2 regions of the Streptomyces sp. NPDC050743 genome follow, and region 1 is predicted to be linked to the other one. Evidence: predicted binding sites of a transcription regulator. Region 1 holds the regulator's gene; the other holds the start of a gene.

Region 1 (7,293 bases):
CCCGGAGTCGGTCGACCCGGCGTACCTCGCCACCCTCCGGGAGGGCGGCTTCAACCGGATCTCCTTCGGCATGCAGAGCGCGCGGCAGCATGTGCTGAAGATCCTGGACCGCACCCACACGCCCGGCCGCCCCGAGGCCTGTGTCGCGGAGGCGCGGGCGGCGGGCTTCGAGCACGTGAACCTGGACCTGATCTACGGCACCCCCGGCGAGAGCGACGACGACTGGCGGGCCTCGCTGGACGCGGCGATCGGGGCGGGGCCGGACCACATCAGCGCGTACGCGCTGATCGTCGAGGAGGGCACGCAGCTCGCCCGCAGGATCCGCCGGGGCGAGGTCCCCATGACCGACGACGACGTGCACGCGGACCGCTACCTGATCGCCGAGGAGACCCTGAGCAAGGCGGGCTTCGACTGGTACGAGGTCTCCAACTGGGCCACCTCTCAGGCGGGCCGGTGCCTGCACAACGAGCTGTACTGGCGCGGCGCCGACTGGTGGGGCGCGGGTCCCGGGGCGCACTCGCACGTGGCCGGGGTGCGCTGGTGGAACGTGAAGCATCCGGGGGCGTACGCGGCGGCGCTCGCCTCCGGCCGCTCCCCCGGGGCGGGGCGTGAGCTGCTGTCCGAGGAGGACCGGCGCGTGGAGCGGATCCTGCTGGAACTGCGGCTGCGGGAGGGGGCGCCGCTGTCCTTGCTGAAGGAGGAGGGGCTTGCGGCGTCCCGGCGGGCGCTGGCTGAGGGGCTCCTCCAGGAAGGGCCGTACGAGGAGGGGCGGGCCGTGCTGACGCTGCGGGGGCGGTTGCTGGCGGACGCGGTGGTGCGGGACCTGGTGGACTGATCACTCCGGCGAGTGAATCCCCCCGGAGCGCCGGTTCGGTCCCTAACCTGGTTCGTAGGCTGCCGCCAAAAGGACGCGGCGGATGTGGAGGGCCACGGAGATGACCGCTGTGGACGAGCGTGGGATGACGAAGTTCTTCGAGGAGTTCGAGGCTCCCGAGGGCGTCAAAGTCGAGCTTCTCCGGGGGGTAATCGTGATGATGGCCAGCCCTGATCTGGTCCACAACATGATCGTGGAAGACGTGTTTGACCAAATCCCGCGCAAGCGGTGGGCTCGGCTTCAGACCCAGGACGTCGACATCCTTGACGAGGCCAGCGAGCCGGTGCCGGACTTGGTGGTAATGGAGCGCGATGCAATGCCGCGTTCAGGGCGCCTGTTGCCGTCCGGGCTGATCACGATGGTCGTCGAGGTCGTCTCCAAGTCCAGCGTCCACCAGGACTACGTGGTCAAGCGCTCGATCTACGCGGCGGGAAAGATTCCCGCCTACCTCGTCCTTGACCCGGTCATGGCGCACTGCGTCCTGTTGACAAAGCCTTCGGGCCAGGGCGAGGACGCTGACTACCGCAGCCAGGAGATCATCAAGTTCGGTGATCCAGTCCCGTTGGAGGATCTGGGACTCGAACTGGACACCACCGAGTTCGGAACGTTCCCCAACGTCAGGCCCCACCGCTACCCGTGACGAAGTCGATCAGCTCCTCCACCCGCCCCAGCAGCTCCGGCTCCAGGTCCTTGTAGGACCCCACCCGCTTCAGGATCGCCTGCCACACCGCCCCGGTGTTCTCCGACGGCCAGCCCAGTGCCCGGCACACCCCCGTCTTCCAGTCCTGCCCCCGCGGAATCGTGGGCCACGCCTCGATCCCCAGCGCGGCCGGCTTCACCGCCTGCCAGATGTCGATGTACGGGTGGCCGACCACCAGCGCGTACTCGCTGGTCACCGACTCCGCGATCCGCCACTCCTTCGTGCCCGGCACCAAGTGGTCCACCAGAACACCCAGGCGGGCGTCCGGGCCCGGTGCGAAGGAGGCGACGATCGACGGCAGGTCGTCCACGCCCTCCAGGTACTCCACGACCACGCCCTCGATGCGCAGGTCGTCGCCCCACACCTTCTCGACCAGCTCGGCGTCGTGCCGGCCCTCGACGTAGATGCGGCCGGCGCGGGCCACGCGGGCGCGGGCGCCGGGGACGGCGACCGAGCCGGAGGCCGTACGGGTGGGCCGTACCGGACCGCCGGAAGGCCTCACCAGCGTCACCACGCGCCCCTCCAGCAGGAAGCCCCGCGGCTCCAGCGGGAACACCCGGTGCTTGCCGAAGCGGTCCTCCAGGGTCACCGTGCCCGCCTCGCAGCGGATCACCGCCCCGCAGAACCCGGTGCCGGGCTCCTCCACCACCAGGCCCGGCTCCGCCGGCACCTCAGGCACGGGCTTCGGCTTCTTCCACGGCGGGGTCAGGTCGGCGGAGTACAAACGAGGGCGCGGGCCCGAAGGGCCCTCGTTGGAAGGGCGGTGGCGGGAGACGGGTGGGCGCATTCGAGTGACGATAGGAGAAGCCGTACGGCCGCGCTCACGACACGCCGAAACGGGCCGCCAGCTCGTCGCGCTGCCGTCGTACGAACGCCGCGTCCACCACCGCTCCGTGACCGGGAACGTACAGCGCGTCCTCGCCGCCCAGGGAGAGAAGCCGGTCCAAGGCGTCCGGCCAGCGGGACGGGACCGCGTCCGGGCCCGCCTGGGGCTCGCCGGACTCCTCGACCAGGTCGCCGCAGAACACCACCTCGGGATCTCCTGGGACCAGCACCGCCAGATCATGCGCGGTATGCCCCGGACCCACGTTCGCCAGCAGAACCTGCCGGCCGCCCCCGAGGTCCAGCGTCCACTCGCCGGAGACCGGATGGCCGGGCGGCACCAGCGCGTCCACCGCCTCGTCCGCGTCCGCCACCGCGAGTCCGTTTCTCACGGCGTCCATGCGCAGCTCGTCGCGTTCGTGGGCCAGCACCGCGTCGACGCCCACCGCCCCGTACAGCTGCGCCCCCGCGAAGGCCGCCGCCCCGAAGACATGGTCGAAGTGGGGGTGGGTCAGCGCGAGATGGGTCACACGGCCGCCGGCCAGTTCCTCGGCCTGTGTCCGCAGCCGCGCGCCCTCGGCCAGGCTGGAGCCGGCGTCCACCATCAGCGCCGTACCCTCCCCGAGGACCAGCCCGACCGTGCAGTCCCAGCCGGGCAGCCGGCACCGCCCGACCCCCGGGGCCAGTCGTTCCCACCCCAGCTCTTCCCAAGTCACCGTCATACCGCGACGCTAGCCGCACGAGCCGCCGGGACCGCACCGACCTTGCCCCGGGTGTACCCGACAGCCGTACACTGGGCCCGGGAACGCTGGCACTCGCATGCGAAGAGTGCCAGGCGGACGAACCGCAGGGCCGACCAGGACCGAGGGGACGACATGCTGGAGGTGCGCGCGAATGCTGAGTGAACGCAGGCTTCAGGTGCTGCGCGCCATCGTCCAGGACTACGTCGGCACCGAGGAGCCGGTCGGGTCGAAGGCCCTGACCGAGCGGCACAACCTCGGCGTGTCCCCGGCGACGGTCCGTAACGACATGGCGGCCCTGGAGGACGAGGGGTACATCGCCCAGCCGCACACCAGCGCCGGGCGGATCCCCACGGACAAGGGCTATCGGCTGTTCGTGGACAAGCTGGCGGGCGTGAAGCCGATGACCGCGCCCGAGCGGCGCGCCATCCAGAACTTCCTGGAGGGCGCCGTCGACCTCGACGACGTCGTGGCGCGCACGGTCCGGCTGCTCGCGCAGCTCACCCGGCAGGTCGCCATCGTGCAGTACCCGTCCCTGACCCGGTCCACCGTGCGGCACGTGGAACTGCTCTCGCTCGCCCCCGCGCGCGTGATGCTCGTGCTGATCACGGACACCGGCCGGGTCGAGCAGCGGATGGTCGACTGCCCGGCGCCCTTCGGCGAGACCTCCCTCGCCGATCTGCGGGCGCGGCTGAACAGCCGGGTCGCGGGCCGCCGGTTCTCGGACGTGCCGACGCTGGTCGAGGACCTGCCGGAGGCCTTCGATCCCGAGGACCGCGGTACGGTCTCGACGGTGCTCTCCACTCTTCTGGAGACGCTGGTCGAGGAGAACGAGGAGCGGCTGATGATCGGCGGTACCGCCAATCTCACCCGCTTCGGGCATGACTTTCCCCTCACGATCCGGCCCGTCCTGGAGGCTCTGGAGGAGCAGGTCGTGCTCCTCAAGCTCCTGGGCGAGGCGAAGGATCCGGGCGTGACGGTGCGTATCGGGCACGAGAACGCCCACGAGGGACTCAACTCCACCTCCGTGGTGTCGGTCGGCTACGGTTCGGGCGGCGAGGCGGTTGCCAAGCTCGGCGTGGTCGGACCGACCCGCATGGACTATCCGGGAACGATGGGAGCGGTACGCGCAGTGGCACGGTACGTCGGACAGATCCTGGCGGAGTCGTAAGTGGCCACGGACTACTACGCCGTTCTCGGCGTGCGCCGCGACGCGTCGCAGGATGAGATCAAGAAGGCGTTCCGCCGGCTCGCGCGCGAGCTGCACCCGGACGTCAACCCGGACCCGAAGACCCAGGAGCGGTTCAAGGAGATCAACGCCGCTTACGAGGTGCTGTCGGACCCGCAGAAGAAGCAGGTCTACGACCTCGGCGGCGACCCGCTCTCGCAGGCGGGCGGCGCCGGCGCGGGCGGCTTCGGGGCCGGCGGCTTCGGCAACTTCTCCGACATCATGGACGCGTTCTTCGGTACGGCGTCGCAGCGCGGCCCGCGCTCGCGCACCCGGCGCGGCCAGGACGCGATGATCCGCATCGAGGTCGAGCTGGACGAGGCGGCCTTCGGGACCACCAAGGACATCCAGGTCGACACGGCGGTCGTCTGCAACACCTGCAACGGCGAGGGCGCGGCGCCCGGTACGACCGCCCAGACGTGTGACATGTGCCGTGGCCGCGGTGAGGTCTCGCAGGTCACCCGGTCCTTCCTCGGCCAGGTCATGACCTCGCGTCCCTGCCCGCAGTGCCAGGGCTTCGGGACCGTCGTGCCGACCCCGTGCCCCGAGTGCGCCGGCGACGGCCGGGTCCGTTCCCGCCGCACCCTGACCGTGAAGATCCCGGCCGGTGTCGACAACGGCACGCGGATCCAGCTCGCCGGTGAGGGCGAGGTCGGTCCCGGCGGCGGTCCGGCCGGTGACCTGTACGTGGAGATCCACGAGCTGCCGCACCCGACCTTCCAGCGGCGCGGCGACGACCTGCACTGCACGGTCACCATCCCGATGACCGCGGCGGCGCTCGGCACCAAGGTGCCGCTGGAGACGCTGGACGGCATGGAGGAGGTCGACATCCGGCCCGGCACCCAGTCCGGCCAGTCGATCCCGCTGCACAACCGCGGCGTCACGCATCTGCGCGGCGGCGGCCGGGGTGACCTGATCGTGCACGTCGAGGTGCAGACCCCGACCAAGCTGGACCCCGAGCAGGAGCGCCTGCTGCGGGAGCTGGCCAAGCTGCGCGGCGAGGAGCGGCCGCAGGGGCAGTTCCAGCCGGGGCAGCAGGGGTTGTTCTCGCGTTTGAAGGATGCGTTCAACGGGCGCTGACGTGCGCTGCGGCGTGGCCGGGGGTCCGGGGGTCGTCCCGCCGGGCAGACACGGTCAGCCGGGGCAGCAGGGGTTGTTCTCGCGTTTGAAGGATGCCTTCAACGGGCGCTGAGCAACCGCTCACGGAGGCCATACGGGGTGCCTCGGCACCCCGTATGCCAGTGGTTTATGCCATCGGACGCCCGGATTCGGACTTGTTCGACGGACGTGACAACATGCGGTCATGTCCTCCGCGCTGACCGATCTCTTCCCCCACCCGATCGTGCAGGCCCCCATGGCGGGCGGTGTCTCCGTCCCGCAGCTCGCCGCCGCCGTCTGCGAGGCCGGTGGTCTCGGGTTTCTCGCCGCCGGATACAAGACCGCCGACGGCATGTACCAGGAGATCAAGCAGCTGCGGGGGCTCACGAGCCGGCCCTTCGGCGTGAACGTGTTCATGCCGCAGTCCGAGCATGCCGAGTCCGGCGCCGTGGAGGTCTACGCCCACCAGCTGGCCGGCGAGGCCGCCTGGTACGAGACCGAGCTGGGCGACCCGGACAGCGGCCGGGACGACGGTTACGACGCCAAGCTCGCCGTGCTCCTCGACAACCCGGTGCCCGTGGTCTCCTTCCACTTCGGTGTGCCGAGCCGGGACGTCTTCGACAGCCTGCGCCGCGTCGGCACCTACACCCTGGTCACCGCCACCACCACGGAGGAGGCCCGCGCCGTCGAGCGGGCCGGGGCGGACGCGGTGATCGCGCAGGGCGTGGAGGCCGGCGGCCATCAGGGAACCCACCGGGACCTCCCCGAGAACGACGGCTCCGGCATCGGGCTGCTGTCACTGGTCACGCAGATCCGCGAGGCCGTGAGCATCCCGGTCGTCGCCGCCGGCGGCATCATGCGCGGCAGTCAGATCGCCGCCGTCCTCGCGGCCGGCGCGAGCGCGGCCCAGCTGGGCACCGCCTTCCTCGCCACCCCCGAGTCCGGCGCCCAGGCCGTGTACAAGCAGGCGCTGACCAACCCCCTTTTCTCGCGCACCGAGTTGACCCGCGCCTTCTCCGGCCGCCCGGCGCGCGGACTGGTCAACCGCTTCCTGCGCGAGCACGGCCCGTACGCCCCCGCCGCCTACCCGGAGATCCACCACCTCACCGCGCCGCTGCGCAAGGCCGCCGCCAAGGCCGGGGACGCGCAGGGCATGGCGCTGTGGGCGGGGCAGGGGCACCGGCTGGCCCGCGAGCTGCCCGCCGGGGAGCTCGTGGAGGTGCTGGCCGCCGAACTCGACGCCGCCCGGACAGCGTTGTCGGCCAAGGGAGGCCTGCGATGACCGCGCCGGTGTTCGTCGTCGACTCGCTGGAGGGCGTGGGCCCCGGCTCGGTCGTCGACGTCACGGGCCCCGAGGGGCGGCACGCGGTCTCCGTACGGCGGATGCAGCCCGGCGAGAACGTGGTGCTGACGGACGGCGAGGGCCGCGGGGCCGCCGGGGTCGTCGTCAGCGTGTCGGGCAAGGACCACCTGGTGGTCGAGCCGTTCGAGTTCCCGGTGGAGCCCGAGCCCAGCCCCCGTATCACCGTGGTCCAGGCGCTCCCGAAGGGCGACCGGGGCGAACTCGCCGTCGAGACGATGACGGAGACCGGCGTCGACGCGATCGTGCCCTGGCAGGCCGCCCGGTGCATCACCCAGTGGAAGGGCGAGCGGGGTCACAAGGCGCTCGCCAAGTGGCGGGCCACCGCGCGCGAGGCCGGCAAGCAGTCCCGCCGGCTGCGCTTCCCGCGGGTCGCGGACGCGGCAAGCACCAAGCAGGTTGCCGCACTTCTGGCCAAAGCCGACTTCGCCGCCGTGCTCCACTCCGACTTCGAGCACGAGAGCGGGCGGC
Region 2 (7,293 bases), on a different contig from region 1:
GGCGAAGACCACGGTGGTCCTCAACACCGGCGACGGCCTGAAGACGCTGGACGCGGTGGCCGGTACCGGGCTGACCGCCACCATTCGGCCCACCCTGGAGTCCTTCCGAGACGCCGGTCTCGTCTGAGTCGTTGTTCGTCTGCGGGCCGCGGGGGCTGGTCGCGCAGTGCCCCGCGCCCCTTCCGGGCGCCCACCTTCACCGGAGGTCACAAGCATGAGCGTCACCGTCCGCATCCCCACCATCCTGCGCACCTACACCGGCGGTCAGGCCGAGGTCGCCGCCGAGGGCGCGACCCTCGCCGAGGTCATCGCCGACCTGGAGAAGAACCACACCGGCATCGCCGCGCGCGTCCTGGACGACCAGGGCAAGCTGCGCCGGTTCGTCAACGTCTACGTCAACGACGACGACGTCCGCTTCGAGCAGGGACTGGAGACGGCGACCCCCGACGGCGTCGGCGTCTCCATCATTCCGGCCGTCGCCGGCGGCTGATCGTTACCTTGGGTAACTTCAGTTACGTACTGTTCATCGAATTGCCTCCTCCGTGAGAGAAGCGGAGGAGGCAATTCTGCGTGATTGAGCGCGGTAGAGTTGGGGAACGCGCCCTCGGACCACCGGTCGGGGGCCCTGTATTCATGCCGCACGCCCGACAAGAAGTAGCCAAAGTGTGCGGGTTATATGCGGCTTTTGTGGGGGTTTCTGGAGCCCGACTTGCCCTGAAGTCAGGCGAATTCTCCGCACATTCCGGACCGTTCCCGTCCAGAATTCTCGTCCGATTGACCTGTTGCAGACGGCAGTTGGACAGATACATTCAGCCGCGGTCGACGCGTTCCGGCGCACGCCCCCGACCGATGGGGGGTGAGGTCTGACCCGGGTCCGCGAAGTGTGGATCTGTGCAAGGGCCAGTAATAGGGGAGTTAGGCATGGCTCAGGGCACCGTCAAGTGGTTCAACGCGGAGAAGGGGTACGGCTTCATCGCGGTCGACGGTGGTGCGGATGTTTTCGTCCACTACAGCGCGATCCAGATGGACGGTTACCGCACCCTGGAAGAGGGGCAGCGGGTCGACTTCGAGATCTCGCAGGGCCAGAAGGGCCCGCAGGCGGACATGGTCCGGCTGGCGACCAGCTGAAGCACGCGTCGACTGGCAGCGACGTTTTTCGTTCGTCTTCGAAGGGCTCGCACCTCGCTCGGGGTGCGGGCCCTTCGTCATGCCCGGGTCCCCGTGTCCGCGGGCGGCTGACGGGGGCGCCGTACGCCGTAGGCGCTTGCACTCGACCATGCCGAGTGCTAATCATTGGCGTTAGCACTCTGAAGGTGAGAGTGACAGTGAAGGACCGGGTCGGTGAGGCCCGCAGGCCGGGTGGGGCAAGGAACCACAAGGCCGGCGAGCCGTCCGTCGCGGGCGCGGGCGCGGTCCGAAGGAATCACCCCCAGTCCTGGAGGGACCACTTCACATGGCCAAGATCATCGCGTTCGACGAGGAGGCGCGGCGCGGCCTCGAGCGCGGCATGAACCAGCTCGCGGACGCCGTGAAGGTGACGCTCGGCCCCAAGGGCCGCAACGTCGTCCTCGAGAAGAAGTGGGGCGCCCCCACGATCACCAACGATGGTGTCTCCATCGCCAAGGAGATCGAGCTCGAGGACCCGTACGAGAAGATCGGCGCCGAGCTGGTCAAGGAAGTCGCCAAGAAGACGGACGACGTCGCCGGTGACGGTACGACCACCGCGACCGTGCTCGCCCAGGCCCTGGTCAAGGAAGGCCTGCGCAACGTCGCCGCCGGCGCCAACCCGATGGCCCTGAAGCGCGGTATCGAGAAGGCTGTCGAGGCCGTCTCCGCCGCCCTGCTGGAGCAGGCGAAGGACGTCGAGACCAAGGAGCAGATCGCCTCCACCGCGTCCATCTCCGCCGCCGACACCCAGATCGGCGAGCTGATCGCCGAGGCCATGGACAAGGTCGGCAAGGAAGGCGTCATCACCGTCGAGGAGAGCAACACCTTCGGTCTGGAGCTGGAGCTCACCGAGGGCATGCGCTTCGACAAGGGCTACATCTCCGCCTACTTCGCGACGGACATGGAGCGCATGGAGGCGTCGCTCGAGGACCCGTACATCCTCATCGCCAACTCCAAGATCAGCTCCGTCAAGGACCTGCTCCCGCTCCTGGAGAAGGTCATGCAGTCGGGCAAGCCGCTGCTGATCATCGCCGAGGACGTCGAGGGCGAGGCCCTGTCGACCCTGGTCGTCAACAAGATCCGCGGCACCTTCAAGTCCGTCGCCGTCAAGGCCCCGGGCTTCGGTGACCGCCGCAAGGCCATGCTCGGCGACATCGCCATCCTCACGGGCGGCGAGGTCATCTCCGAGGAGGTCGGCCTCAAGCTGGAGAACGCGACCCTGGACCTCCTGGGCCGCGCCCGCAAGGTCGTCATCACCAAGGACGAGACCACCATCGTCGACGGTGCCGGCTCCTCCGAGCAGGTCAACGGCCGCGTCAACCAGATCCGCGCCGAGATCGAGAACAGCGACTCGGACTACGACCGCGAGAAGCTGCAGGAGCGCCTGGCGAAGCTCGCCGGCGGTGTCGCGGTCATCAAGGCCGGTGCCGCCACCGAGGTGGAGCTCAAGGAGCGCAAGCACCGCATCGAGGACGCCGTCCGCAACGCCAAGGCGGCCGTCGAGGAGGGCATCGTCGCCGGTGGTGGCGTGGCCCTGCTGCAGGCCTCCCAGGTCTTCGAGAAGCTGGAGCTCGAGGGTGACGAGGCGACCGGCGCCAACGCCGTCCGCATCGCGCTCGAGGCCCCGCTGAAGCAGATCGCCGTCAACGCCGGCCTCGAGGGCGGCGTCGTGGTGGAGAAGGTCCGCGGCCTGACCCCGGGCCACGGCCTGAACGCCGCGACCGGCGAATACGTCGACCTGGTCGCCGAGGGCATCATCGACCCGGCGAAGGTGACCCGCTCTGCGCTGCAGAACGCCGCCTCCATCGCCGCGCTGTTCCTGACCACCGAGGCCGTCATCGCCGACAAGCCGGAGAAGGCCGCCGCGCCGGCCGGCGGCGGCATGCCGGGCGGTGACATGGACTTCTGATCCTCCCCGGATCACCTGTCCGTTCCGAGGGCGGCACTTCCAGCTTCCGGCTGGGGGTGCCGCCCTCGGGCGTTTTCAGTCGGCGTAGTACTCAGCTGTGGGGCCGCTTGAGGTGATCGACGAAAGCGGACCAGGCCGTGGGCCGGAACACGAGCTTCGGGCCGCGGGGGGTTTTGGAGTCGCGGACGGGGACGAGGGTGGGGAAGGCGTGGGTGACTTCCAGGCAGTCTCCGCCGCTGCCGCCGCTGTAGCTGGACTTGTGCCAGATTGCCGCGTCCAGGTCGTACTCAGGGATGGTCCTCATGCGCGTAATCCTGCGCCATCGCCTCGATGAGGGCCAGGGAGTTCTCCGGAGAGAGAGCGCAGGCCGTGAGGAGTTCGTATGTGAACCGCTGGTGCCGGACGAAGGTCGGGTCATCCTCCAGCCGTCCAGTGCCGACTCCCTCGAAGTACACCAGTGGAGGAGCGTCCTCGAAGTCCATCAGCTTGATGGATCCCTCCATCGCCGCGTGCGCCCCCGCGCCGAACGGCAGTACCTGCACGATGACACGCCCCCGGCGGGCCAAGTCGGCGATGTGACGGAGAGCTTCCGCCATCACCGCACGCCCACCCGTCACCCGACGCAGGGCCGCCTCGTCAATCACGGCCCACAACAACGGGTCTGTTGGATCGTCGAGGATGCGGGCACGCTCGATCCGGGCAGTCACCAGCTTGTCGATCTCGGCGTCCGGTGCCGTCGGCTGGTAAGCCCGGCACACGGCTCGTGCGTACGCCGGCTCCTGGAGCAGACCTGGGATGAGCAGCGGTGCGTACTGCCTGATCGACGTGGCGACAGCCTCGGCCTCCGCCGCCTCCGCAAAATGCTCGGGGTACTTCGACTTGGCGGCCGCCGCACAGTTCCGCTGGAAGAAATCCTCCGTCTCCAGCACCTCGTCCAGCATCCGCGCGAACTCCGGCTGCATCCGCCGCGTCCCCGCCTCCAGCTGCCCGATGAACGACCCGCTCACGAACAGCCGTTGGCCCAACTGCTCCTGGCTCAGCCCCTTCCGCTCCCGGGCGTGCCGTAACTCCGCGCCCAGCAAGGCGCGCGGCGATGACGACGGATCGAGGTTCTTCGGTCCTGCCATGGCAACTCCTGGTCTGACAGCAGAGGTTGTTGGGGCGCCCTCTCTGGCCAGGTTAGAGCGCTGACGGCCACGCTGTGTGGTGAACGCGAACACTCAGCGTGGAGGAATTGGCGCAATGGAGACGAAGGAAACGGCGGCGGACGAGCGGCCCGCCCGGAGTGCCGAGGAAGCGGTGGAGCGGCTGCGCGAAGCCCTGCGCGGCGTCGGGATCGTCCTGCCGTCGCTGCGGATCGACCCGGTGACCGGCGCCCACGGGCATCCGTACGCCTTGGTCGACCTGGGCCGCTGCAACATCGGCGTCGCCTCGAGGCTGGCGGCGGCCGTTCGCGCGCAGGGCGGTGCCGCGTGAGCCGTGCACCCGTGTACGCCGTGGACCTGCGCAGCGGGCGGATCGGCGAGGTCATGGGGCGCGTGGGCGGGTATGTCCAGCTCCGGCCCATCGGCGGTGGCCGGGAGTGGGACTGTCCGCCGGGGGAGCTGGGGGAGGCGCCGCCGGACGAGGTGCTGCGGGAGCGGGTGCGGCGACTGAACCGGAACAGTGTGAGCGGCGTCACGTAAAGGCTTCCTTCGGTGCGGAATGTGGGGCGGTGCATAGGCGATTACTTAAGGAGCTGCAACAATGCGTGCACACATACCGTCCGGTTAATCCAGTCACTCAGAGGAGCCCCCCACGTGACCGCCACGACGCCCGCCTCCCGCGCGGCCCAGGTCCTGTCCCGTCCGATCGCCCTCAACGGTCTCACCGTCCCCAACCGGATCGTGATGGCGCCGATGACGCGCATGTTCTCCCCGGACGGCATCCCCGGCGAGGACGTGCGCTCGTACTACTCCCGCCGGGCCGCCGCCGGGGTCGGTCTGATCGTCACCGAGGGCACGTACGTGGGCCACGAGTCGGCCGGCAACAGCGCGCGCGTGCCCCGGTTCCACGGCGAGGAGCGGCTGGCGGGCTGGGCGAAGGTCGCCGAGGACGTGCACGCGGCCGGCGGCACGATCGTCCCGCAGCTGTGGCACATCGGCATGGTCCGCAAGGACGGCGACGCCCCGTACCCGGACGCCCCCGCGGTGGGCCCGTCCGGCCTGGTGACGGCGGACGCCGAGCCCACCGGCAAGGCCATGACCCAGAAGGACCTCGACGACGTCATCGCCGCGTTCGCCCGGGCCGCCGCGGACGCCGAGCGCATCGGCTTCGACGGCGTGGAGCTCCACGGCGCTCACGGTTACCTCCTCGACCAGTTCCTGTGGGAGGGCACCAACCGCCGCACCGACGCCTACGGCGGCGACCCGGTGGCCCGCACCCAGTTCTCCGCGGAGATCGTGGCGGCGGTCCGCGAGGCGGTCTCCCCCGAGTTCCCGATCATCTTCCGCTACTCGCAGTGGAAGCAGCAGGACTACACCGCCCGTCTGGCCGAGACCCCCGAGGAGCTGGAGGCGATCCTCACTCCCCTGGCAGCGGCCGGCGTCGACGTCTTCCACGCCTCCACCCGCCGCTACTGGCTGCCGGAGTTCGACGGTTCGGACCTGAACCTGGCCGGCTGGACGAAGAAGCTGACCGGCAAGCAGGTCATCACCGTCGGTTCGGTCGGCCTCGACGGCGAGTTCCTGGGCGCCTTCCAGGGGCAGGGCTCCGAGGTCAAGGGCATCGACAACCTCCTCGACCGCCTGGAAGCCGACGAGTTCGACATGGTCGCCGTCGGCCGCGCGCTGCTCCAGGACCCGGAGTGGGCGGCCAAGGTGCTCGCCGACCGCTTCGACGAGCTGAAGCCGTACGACGCGGCCTCGCTGAAGACGCTCAGCTGAAACGCCTGAGGCCTACAGGTTGCCCATGGGCTCGATGTCGACGTGCACGGGTGTGCCCCACACCCGTAGCACCTCGTAGTCGGTGAACTCGTGCACGAGCCGGTAGGCCATCGCGGGCCGCGACCCGCGCCGCTGGGCGGCGAGATACGCCTCCGCCTCCCGCCGATCCCTCCTCGGCGTCCCGCACAACTGCCACTCCTGCCCGTTCCACGCCTCCGGCAGCCACCGCTGCTGCGGCTGAGGCCGGTCGCCTCGGACCCCGTAACGGGAGGGCGCGGTGGCGACGGGTGCGGGTTCGGACCTCGCGCCCTGGAACTCCGACCGGCGGGCGGCCCGGCGCCGGGTCTCACAGAGCAGACACAGATCGGGCGCGCTCTCGTCGACGGGCCCCTGCGGATGTTCGGGACACCGGGTGCTGGGCGCGCCGCTCCCGACGCTCTCCTCCACGAGGTCGAGCGCCCGACGCAGATCCGCCTTGACCTCGTGCAGCCGGGCGTCCGGGGTGTCGGCGGTCAACGCCTCCCCGTGCTCCCCGAGCACCCGGAGGGCCCTTCCCAGAGCGGCGAGCTGGGCGTGATTCATGGCAGCCTGCGCAGTCCTTGAGTTCCTCGGCGTCCCCCAAGGGTACGAGAGCGACCGGCAAAGCGGCCGACTCGACGGGGTCGGGCCCTTGGGCGGGGCTCGTCAGTTCACGTCGACGAAGTCGCCCGTGGCCTTGGCGGCGGGCGTGGTGCTCGTGCCCGTGAAGTAGTAGCGCCAGTAGCCGTCGGCGGAGGCGGTGACCGTGGTCCTCAGATTGCCGCTGCCGTCCGTGTTCACGGTCTTGACGGTGCTGTACGTGCTGCTGCCGGCCTTGCGGAACTGCAGCTCGACCGGCTGTCCGGCGTACCCGTGATAGAGGTGGTCCTCCCAGTTCGCCCTGCTCAGCTTGCCCGTGACGGTGATCGTCCGGCCCTTGGCGACCGGCTCCGGCGAGGCGTTGACCGTGAGCTTGGAGTAGCGCTGCACGTGGAAGGTGCCGAGATTCGTCCGCTTCGCCGAGTCGCCGTCCTTGGCCTTCGCGTACGCGCCGAAGTGCCAGGTGCCCGCGAAGGCGTTGTAGTGCAGGTCGTACTCGGGGACGACGGTGTACGTCGACGTGCAGGTGACCGTGGTCCCCGACGTGCACGTGGTCTCGCTGGGCGAGTCCTGGGTCCAGAAGGCGTCGGGGTCGCTCCAGGTGCCGTGGTACAGGTACGTCTGCCCGGAGGCTATGCCGGCCGGGTCGGAGGCCGTGAACGTGACCTTGAAGGT

What was found. Region 1 encodes HrcA, which represses chaperone genes, less so after heat shock. Its sites were predicted from a motif close to TTNGCACTCNGNNNNNCNGAGTGCNAA; they were not measured.
Positions count from the first base shown of each region.
Region 2: the regulator HrcA is predicted to act here: its motif matches at 1,264-1,290, upstream of groL (chaperonin GroEL).

Region 1 is NZ_JBITGJ010000008.1:75,827-83,119, forward strand. Features, by position in the region: gene hemW (radical SAM family heme chaperone HemW) at 1-835, shown strand, start outside; gene ACIBJF_RS11595 (Uma2 family endonuclease) at 918-1,514, shown strand; gene ACIBJF_RS11600 (DUF3097 domain-containing protein) at 1,492-2,361, opposite strand; gene ACIBJF_RS11605 (MBL fold metallo-hydrolase) at 2,396-3,118, opposite strand; gene hrcA (heat-inducible transcriptional repressor HrcA) at 3,291-4,307, shown strand; gene dnaJ (molecular chaperone DnaJ) at 4,308-5,444, shown strand; gene ACIBJF_RS11620 (nitronate monooxygenase) at 5,668-6,744, shown strand; gene ACIBJF_RS11625 (16S rRNA (uracil(1498)-N(3))-methyltransferase) at 6,741-7,293, shown strand, end outside.
Region 2 is NZ_JBITGJ010000027.1:54,947-62,239, reverse strand. Features, by position in the region: gene thrC (threonine synthase) at 1-127, shown strand, start outside; gene ACIBJF_RS25015 (MoaD/ThiS family protein) at 215-490, shown strand; gene ACIBJF_RS25010 (cold-shock protein) at 922-1,128, shown strand; gene groL (chaperonin GroEL) at 1,454-3,076, shown strand; gene ACIBJF_RS25000 (DUF397 domain-containing protein) at 3,168-3,380, opposite strand; gene ACIBJF_RS24995 (Scr1 family TA system antitoxin-like transcriptional regulator) at 3,364-4,203, opposite strand; gene ACIBJF_RS24990 (hypothetical protein) at 4,319-4,552, shown strand; gene ACIBJF_RS24985 (hypothetical protein) at 4,549-4,761, shown strand; gene ACIBJF_RS24980 (NADH:flavin oxidoreductase) at 4,876-6,000, shown strand; gene ACIBJF_RS24975 (hypothetical protein) at 6,013-6,582, opposite strand; gene ACIBJF_RS24970 (calcium-binding protein) at 6,685-7,293, opposite strand, start outside.